DNA from 2 places in the Paenibacillus sp. sgz302190 genome. Region 2 is predicted to be linked to the other one. Evidence: riboswitches for the same ligand, from Rfam matches in the RefSeq annotation. Region 2 holds a riboswitch; the other holds the start of a gene.
What was found. Region 2 has a riboswitch for cyclic di-AMP ahead of AC6RNO_RS15670 (hypothetical protein). Riboswitches for the same ligand answer to the same signal wherever they lie in the genome.
Positions count from the first base shown of each region.

Region 1 (4,652 bases), on a different contig from region 2:
TCTCTGCCGAGCCGGATGCTGTCTATAATCTTATGCTTCTGGATGTACGTATCGTCCTTGTGCAGACGCTTCGAACGGATGAAGTACAGCCCCAAGGAAATCAACACGACGGAAAGCACGATCGACAAATGATTGCCGAACAAAATAATAGCGCCTACTGCTATCAATACGTAGCCCTTATACTCTCTGTGCGACCGTAGCCTATGGATGCCGAGCAGGATGAGGACAGCCGCAAGTATGGGAAAAAAGCCGATCAGGTGATCCAAAAGCAAAAAAAGACCGGCTCCGATCAGCAAAAGCGCTGTATTCCGGCTGCGGTTGTTTTTGGTTTCTTCTCCCATGTTGCACCTCCTCTGGCTGCGCGGATAGTAAGTATGTTTTGCAAGCGAATGACAGCAAAACGAAAGCCGGCCGGCCCGATACCCGGTTATGGCCACATTTTCTTAGCATACCATAACAATGTACGGCCTCCAAGATGCAAATGCTTGAGGCGGCAGGGCACCCGCCGGCGCCGGGCCGGTGCTGACGCAGATGCAAGGGGCCGGCGACGACGCTCAGAAAGCAAATTGACGATGCTAGCGCTGCCGCTCCTTGCCTTCCCGGTATGGGACGCGCCCTCCGTACAGTGGCCGGTTATGAAGCGGCTCGGCAGACCGGACCGGGCTTCGCTGGGCTGAGCTGAGCTTGGCAGGCCCGACTGGCCGACCCGGGCCGGAGACAGGACCTGCGAACCCCCATGACGCCGTAGACGTCACCCTACAGAACGAATCCCCCCCTATACCCGGCAAAAAGCCTGCACAATTGCAGGAATGCCGCGCTATCAACAAACAAGAAGCTAGTAAAACCCCCACGTTAGAGGAGATAACTACAATCTGCCCGTCTGCACGAAAAAAACCTGCAAAAATACATGAATTTGCGTCCTTGACCGCTGGTTACGATGAATTCCTGCAAAAGTGCAGGTTTTTCACCGAACACATGGACTCAAATTCACTTTCAGCGAAAATTCCTGCACTTTTGCAGGTTTTTCGTCAAAACAAGCCGATTCTGCGAATAAAACCTGTACATTTGCAGGTTTTCTCCCTACCAAGCTGTCCCTGGCCCAGTTGTACAGTTCCACGACCTGCACCGGGAGAGGTCGCACCGAGCGCAGCTCCCAGCGCGCGGTGTTTCGCTGCACGACGGCGGTCGGTCGACGGGCACGCCCAGCCTCGGCCTTTATTTGCGCGCGGTTACGCCAAGGGGGCCCCTCCCGCTTTCCTCGTGCGCCCAGCCAATGCACGGCCCCGCGCTACTTCGCGCGCGGGCCGCCTCTCTCGCCGCTGCTGCGGCTCTGCTGCCACTCCTTCTGGAGCTTCACGCGCATCGTGCGCAGCTCCTGCTTGACGTTGCAGCCCGCCTCCTTCAGCGTCTCGGCCGACATGCGGCCCGCTTCGCGCAGCCCTTGCCAAGCCTCGCGGCCCGCGTTTTCCAGCTCGCGCAGCGTGTCGCGGGCCTGGGCCCCGTGCAGCCCGCCATGCGGCTGCACATCGTCCGCAGCGGCGGCGCGCAGCCGCTGCAGTTCCTCCGCGAGCGCCAGGACTTCGTCCTGGGAGCTCGCGTACTGCGTGCGGTAGTGCCCGCACGCCGCTTCCAGGCGCAGCTTCTCCTGCAGCGCCGCCCGGGCAAGCTCTTCCTCGCCGGCGCGCATCGCCAGCTCGGCCTGCTCCGCGCGGAGCCGAGCGAGCTCCTCCGCGTTCACAAAGTGCTGACGCAGCTCGAACGTCCGCTGCAAAGTCTCTTCGTAGCGCTGCTCCAGCGCCCGGATCCGCCCGCTTGCTCCCGTCTGCGAGCCGAAGCCCCCTCCTTGCTCATTCATCGAAAAGCGCTCGGCGGTATCGTGCCAAGCCGTTTCAGCCATTTTACCGATTCTGTTCAATACCTTCATTAACCCCACCCCGGCCTATTTAAGTTTACAGATCGAACCGATCCGAATGCGTGCGTCTGCCCAGCAGCCTGAATCCATAGCCGATCAGCACAATCGCCAATGCGAACGCGATGAAGCCCGACAATTTCACGGCCAGGATCAAAGCTCCCGCGGCGGCGATCAGCCAGCCGATCTTCTTCCCGTTGCAAATGCCGACATAGCCGAGCCCAACCATCGAAAGCGGCAGCAGGTACCCCATAAGATGAAGATGAATTCCGATTATATGGGATGCAATGATCAAGCCGACCGCAATAAAAATCAAAGCTAATCCTCTATTGCCTTTCATGGACATGCACGTTCCCGCCTTTCGCTCATTCCTTATGCTACTAGCGTATACAAAAGAGACAAGAAGCAAAACGGACCCGCGACTGTTTTTCGACCTGGACCAAAGTCTAGGTATTTCTCAGACCTTCCACATTTTGGCCGTTGTTTCAGGCAAAATACCAATGTTAAAATAATTGGAGCCGAATCCGGTGTGTTCCAGCATCGGTACGGGGGACGATTTAATTGGGGTGAATATTTGCTGATTGTCGAAGCAGACTAGGGAGAACCTTCTTCCCGAACCCGTCAACTAACCTCGGAGGCTTTAATAAGAAGGAGGAATAGCGAATTGAATACGGCTATAAAAGGACTCGCTGGCCTTGCTGTATCTATTACAGTTCTGGCAGGAGGCTTTCTTTCGCCGCACCATGCCAAAGCGGCCGAAATGGAAGTAAAAGTGCAGGTAGACAATGACCTTGTCGGTTTTCCGGATGCACAACCTTATTTAGACACGAATCATTCCACGCAGGTCCCCATTCGCTTCGTAACCGAAAAACTCGGCTATACGGTCCAATGGGAAAAAAAGGGCAATCAAATTAAAGTAACTTTAAACAACGGCAAACATACGATTGCATTGGCATCAGGCGATCAAAAAGCGGTCATCGACAACACCCCCGTCGACATGGGCACCCATGCCGGGTTTCAGGACGGCAGAGTGTTCGTTCCGCTGCGATTCATTTGCGACGCTTCCAAAATTCCGATTCAATGGGATGCGGACAGCAAAATGGCCATCTTAAGCAAAGACGGAAGCCAATATGCGCCCAAGTTTGAAAGCTTTAAAGCAACCGCTTACTCGGCCGATCCTTCCGAGAACGGCGGCTTCGGCGCCGTCGACTACATGGGAAATCCGCTGGCGCTGGGGACAGTCGCCGTAGATCCGACGGTCATTCCGCTCGGCACCAAGCTTTACATCGAAGGCTACAATTTCGACGGACTGCCGGTAGGCGGCATGTATGCCTATGCAACCGACACAGGCGGTTCCGTAAAAGGCAATCATGTGGACATCTTTATCCCCGGCTCCAAAGAATCGCTGCAGCAATTCGGCATCCAAAACGTGAAAGTGTTCCGCTTGCCCAGTTAATTTCGACAAAGCAGGTCCATGGAGATCCTATTCTCCATGGGCCTGCTTTTTGTATTTGAGCGAATTTGCCTCACAAATATTGCCTCTTTTCCTCCGCATAGGTTCTGTTGGCAGGTCAGACAATAACCTCAGACTGTTTGGAAGCAAGCCTGCTTCAAACTTTAAGGGGGAGACTTATGCCAAAACTCCATCGCATGATGATTGCCGCCGCGCAGCTTGCCGTCGTTTTGAATGTGACGACCGCCGCCATGCCGGTGCCGCAAAGCGAGGTCGTTTGGAATGTGCAGACCGATCAAAAGCTGGTCGCGCTGACGTTTGACGACGGGCCCAATCCGGTGTATACGCCCCAATTGCTGGACGTTCTTAAGCAGTACGACGCGAAAGCGACTTTTTTTGTGCTCGGCAAGCGCGTGCAGATGTATCCGCAAATCGCCATCCGGGAAGTGAACGAAGGGCATGAGATTGCCAATCATACGTACGATCATCATTATTTGAAACATGTCAGCCCGGACAAATTGAAAGAGGAGATCGAACAGACGCAGGAAATTATTTTCGACATTACCGAGCAAATTCCTCACGTGTTCCGTCCGCCCGGCGGCTTTTACGATCAATCGCTGATCGAATTGGCCAAGCAGGACCGGTTCACGGTTGTGATGTGGTCCTGGTACCAGGATACGAAAGACTGGCGGAAGCCGGGCGTCGACAAAATCGTCCGGTCCGTGCTCAATAACATTCACAACGGCGATATTATTTTGTTCCACGACTTGCAGGGAGACTGCTCGCAAACGGTGGAAGCTCTCAAAATCGTGCTGCCCGAGCTTAAAAAGCAGGGCTATCAATTCGTAACGGTCACCGACCTGATTTCGAAAATGAACAAATAAGCAGCGCAAAAAGACGGCCTCACGGTTCATCGTCCGCTGCGCCGCCTTTTTCCGTTATTTAAAAGAAATCCGCCAAATATGTAGTCCGTTCGGGTATCGCCGAGTCCAGCCGCCTAGCCGTCACAGGGCTGCCCTGCAGGCGTTCCGTCTCCGCCAAAAAGACGGCTTTTTGATAACCCATAAACAAAGTGGTCAGCGTTTGTATCGAACAACTGAGCAATTGCTCCTCATTCGGCAGGACGCTCCCGGAGAGCTTCACTACTTCCACAGCGCCGGTTTGTGCATCCGCCCGCACTTGAAACACGCCGTTGTTCCATTCCGCATGCTCGTCAGCGACCCGCAAGTACAGCGCCTCCTTGATTCCGTCCGTCCGGAACGGGTACTGGGCCAGGAACGATTCCACATC
Region 1 covers NZ_JBZYAO010000044.1:39,285-43,936, forward strand. Annotated here, with positions in the region: gene liaF (cell wall-active antibiotics response protein LiaF) at 1-341, opposite strand, end outside; gene AC6RNO_RS31485 (PspA/IM30 family protein) at 1,289-1,924, opposite strand; gene AC6RNO_RS31490 (LiaF transmembrane domain-containing protein) at 1,950-2,255, opposite strand; cyclic di-AMP (ydaO/yuaA leader) riboswitch at 2,416-2,564, shown strand; gene AC6RNO_RS31495 (stalk domain-containing protein) at 2,574-3,365, shown strand; gene AC6RNO_RS31500 (polysaccharide deacetylase family protein) at 3,542-4,246, shown strand; gene AC6RNO_RS31505 (GNAT family N-acetyltransferase) at 4,305-4,652, opposite strand, start outside.
Region 1: linked by a shared signal. The riboswitch ahead of AC6RNO_RS31495 (stalk domain-containing protein) and the one ahead of AC6RNO_RS15670 (hypothetical protein) in region 2 are both predicted to bind cyclic di-AMP.

Region 2 (4,652 bases):
GGATCAAATAAGGCTTCACACTCTCGCTGATGGAAAAGCTGTAGGTGAACTTATTGCTGTACTTGTACTCTTGAATATTTAAATAGCTCTTCAGGTACTCGATTTCTTCCTCAATCGTGATGAACACCTTGTCCTGCATGTTGATGTGCATCAATCTCGATAAAGACTCGGCCACATCGTGAATGTTATCGGCCCCTTGGTAAATGGACAAATATTTGATCGTATTCAGCGTATTATATAAAAAGTGAGGGTTGATTTGCGCCTGCAATGCGCGCATCTCCGCTTTGCGCTTATCCTGCTCGCGCTGTTTCGTATCCTGGATCAAATCTTTGATCCGATGCACCATGGAGTTGAATTGCCGGGACAACTGGCCGATCTCATCGTTCGAATCGATCTCCAATTGTACATCCAGATGGTTGCCGTCAATTTGTTTGATTGCGCGGTTCAATCTCAGAATCGGTCTGGTCAAATAGGAGGACGCCACCGTGGAAACCAGCAGGGCGATCAGGCAAAATGCGATGGAAAGCAGCAGCGAGCTGTTTCTCGTTTTACTGAATTCCTCGAGCAAAATCTTTTTCGGAACGATGCCGATCAGCATCCAATTCGTCGTAGGCGAATAACGGTATACGATCAAATTATCCTCATGATCGATCTGACTGTAGAAGCTGCCCTCGTTTCCCTGCATGCCGCCGATCATAGCGCTGATATCCGGATCGGGCATCTTCTCCTTCTGCGAATTGTAGACGATCTCGTTCGAACTGCGGTCGGCGATCAAAATGTTCACCTTGTTCAGGTTGCTTGCGAACATGTCGCGCAGCAAATCGCTTTTGATATCGGCGATCACGAACCCGATCACGCTGTCTTGATATTTAATGGGACGGGCGATCGAAGCCACTCTATCGTCCCGGTAAGGCGTAATATAAGGATTATCCGAATTATAATGGGGAGGAATGAACACAGACGCCCCTTCGTCATTGATCAATCGGGGATACCAGCTCTGCTTGGTAAGGAATTCCCAGGAAATTGTATTTCCGTTCGAAAACGTCCTTCCGTTTAAATTGGCAATCATAATATCGTTCAAATAATGCTTGTATGTGAACAAATTGACCAAATAATCGTCAATTTTCCTGTTTTCTTGCAAATAGGAAAGTCCTGTCGATTCCTCTCTTTTCGACAAAATGGCGACAATATCGCTTTCTGTCGATGTAATCGACACCAGCGCATAAATATCTTTGAGAGCCACTTCCAGATTGTTGCCGGAAACTCTCAACATGTCGTTGATGTAGTTGCCCGCCGACTCCCGGGTATCCTCCGAAGTCCGGTAATTCCAAAAATAAATGATAAGCAGATTGAATGAAATCATCAAAATCAGGTTGACAAACAAAATCTTGTATTTGACACTGTTGAACGTATGCGGCTTTATTCTCATCAAATGTCCCCCCTCTCCTGAAATTGTATCTGCTGGTTCACTATTCAGCAATAACTTTAGGGAATTGTCGGCGGACCCCGAGGACGAGCCCGTCACACTGCCGCTGTTCGTCATCCAGTAAGGCGACGAATTGTAAATTTTACCGTGCTAATCGAGTAAAAATGTAACGTTGCCTGCCCTTGAATAAATGACATGATCGGCGCCAAGCCCTTTGTAAATAAGCCTGGCATAGTCGCGTTCGGTAATGACATAGACCGCTTTTGAAGTCCATTTGCGGGTGATTTGAAGATAGCGGCAGCATAAAGGCAAACTATTTTCAAACAAAAAGATTTTACCTATCGGATATTCGGGAGCGACCCAAGTCTCATGTTCGACCGTATCCACAATCATGATATGATTCACACCAAGCTTGGAAAAGCGCTGCTGGTCCTGTCTATTGTTCGTTACAACCGCACAAGGCAGCCCTTTAAACTTTAAATGACGAATAAATTGCTCGCCGGCTTTCGTAGGAGCTGCAACCAATATAAACTCCGATTCATTCATTTCTTACTCCTCCATGTCATTGCGGCTAATCATAAGCCCAATTTTTAACACGTGGTACTGCCCTTTCTCGGCTTTCCCCACGGTCACATTGAGATCTTAATACGGAACGCTGTAAAAAGGAGGTAAAAGAATCCGGGTCCATGCATTAAAAAAACGTAAAAAATGATTAAAATTCCCCACACATCTGCCCTAAAAAGAGACATATGCCTCTGAACGGTCAAATAAATAAGCATGATCCCCTAAGAAACCCGATTCATTGCCGCCGGCAGATGAGTGTCTCAGCTTTTCATCCAAATCGTTGAATGCCGATTCGATTAATTGCGTTCTGGCAAGACCCCACTGCTCCTTATTCCGCTGAATGTAATGCAGTCCATCTTCGAGAGTTAGACCTTTGATCCTCTGGAAAACACTTACCCACTGTACGAGATCACCTTTCACAGCGCAGCTTGGCATGATGAATTCTCCGATACCGTACACTGCACCGCCTGTTGAAATCGCCAGGATACCGCAATGATAGTCAGTTCCATGTCCGGGCATCAGCTTGTCCGTTAGCTCGGAATTAAATCGAAAATATTCGATCCTGACAATTTTACAATTTTTTGTGCGTTCTTCTTGCAGTGCTGTCATGGGTTCAGGATACATTTACAGTCACTCTCCTCAATGTGTGGAAAAAAAGCAAAAAGAAGCCTGAGAGCAGAGAAATTCTACTCTCGGGCTTCTTTTCAACGTAAAGAAACGAACTGCTGAAAGCACGATCGAAGGTCTCTCTCAATACGCTTACGAGGTTAGCTGTCGGATTCGGGCTTGAGAGTGCCCTACTGCGGCAAGCAAACGCCTGCTTTAGATTCACCCCGCAAAACCGCCCCCTGTTCGGATCGGTTTCTGGTGGTTCCCCCGCTCCCCTTTCAGGGACTCAGCGATTTGATTTATGATGTGAAGTTGTTGAATCAAATGGTACCCCTAATTACCGTTTATGTAAAATAAGAATACGGGGCTTTATTTTGTTTTTTTGATGATTTTCCCAAGTGAAAGCGTAATCAAATATAAATTTCGATCATTATCGTTCCATTTTCTTTGGAATGCTTTTGCCGGTGACATTGAACCGCAAAGTAAAGAGACGAGCCCCTCGGCCCGTCTCCTGATTCAAGCTTATCCATCGATTAATCCCGCTTTTTGCAGCATCCGGTAAAGAAGTACGGTCGTCTCGGCACGAGTTAACGGCTTCTGCGGACGCAATTCATTGCCATACCCCTTCACCAAGCCTATATGAATGGCTGTACGTATCGCATCGCTCGCCCAGCCGCCGATTTGATTGCTGTCGGTGTAGGCGGCCAAGTTCACTTGCGCCCCGGCATTGCTCGTCACCGAAGCGGCATCGGCCATGCGCAGCGCCCGAACGATCGTTACGATCGCTTCTTGCCGCGAAACCTCTCGGTTGGGCCCAAACGTTCCGTCACCGAAACCGTCCATAATTCCGTATGCTTGAACTGCTTTCACGGCCCGGCTGTACCAGATCGACTCGCTCACGTCTCGGAAACCGGCACGATCTCCGCCCTCCGGCAAGCCCAACGCTCTCGCAAGCAAAGCGGCGAGTTCAGCCCGCGTAATAACGGCTTCGGGAGCAAACCGGTTTTCATCTACGCCAAGTACGATCATTCTGCTATTCATCCTGCCAATTTCAGCCGCGGCCCAATGTCCTTGAATATCTGTAAATTGGGACGTTTTGGATACCAATGCATAAACGCTGTTCGTGAGGCTGCGAATAACGGCCGCCTGATGTCCGTCAACTTTGGCAAATTCCGTCGGCACCGGACGTACACCGAATGTCGGATCCCATACCACGGCCGTTGCAGCCGTTCCGGCATCCGCCGGCAAATAGAGAACCCTTTGTACATAGCGGTTGAAGCCGGAAATCTCGCTTTTCTCGCCATGATGCGTCACATATACGTTAAAATGAATCGGATCCGCCGCCAACCGGAAACCGCCTTTATTCGCCGCATCCTGCAGTCCGGGTATCGCTTCAATTTTGCCGCGCTCGATCGTTATTTGAACTTCCGCATCGTTCGTCCACTCGGACTCCTGATTTACGACTTCCGCCAGAGGCAAGCGATACTGGCCATGCTGAGTTTTTAAAGTGATCTTATCCGCTTTCCCGGCAAGGAGCTTGACAGCTTCATCGGGAAGCCGCAGCGCTGTTTGGTCCGCCTCATCTTCAATCGATACCGAGAGATTCCGTTCAGGCGAGGAGGATAAAGAGTCAAGCACCTTCTTTAAAGTATCCTTATCCAATCGAACATCAACGGACTTCACTCCATTGGCATCTGTTTGAAGTGTGGCAATCCCGGACACCTTTGCATCATTGATCCAAGCCGCGATCGAATTGCCGGGCGACGAATGGCTTGACGAGCTTGAAGTCGAACCAGAATCGGAACCGGAGCTTGCAGCCGAACGAATCACGCTCAGCGTATATGTTTTAACTGAACCGTCTTGCGCTTTGACATTGACTTCGAACGTGTTTTTGCCTGTTGCAAGCGAATATTCACCGGTCATCGGGCTGCCCGCAACCTGCAATCCGTTCACGTAGACGGCAGAATAGACGTCCGAGGCTGTCAGCACCATTTTCAAGCCATAAACCGAATGGCTTACGTCTACCGTATAGTTCACTGTCCCCGGGTCAAAA
Region 2 covers NZ_JBZYAO010000012.1:139,310-143,961, forward strand. Annotated here, with positions in the region: gene AC6RNO_RS15660 (histidine kinase) at 1-1,429, opposite strand, end outside; gene AC6RNO_RS15665 (hypothetical protein) at 1,577-1,972, opposite strand; gene AC6RNO_RS15670 (hypothetical protein) at 2,162-2,614, opposite strand; cyclic di-AMP (ydaO/yuaA leader) riboswitch at 2,731-2,901, opposite strand; gene AC6RNO_RS15675 (invasin domain 3-containing protein) at 3,122-4,652, opposite strand, start outside.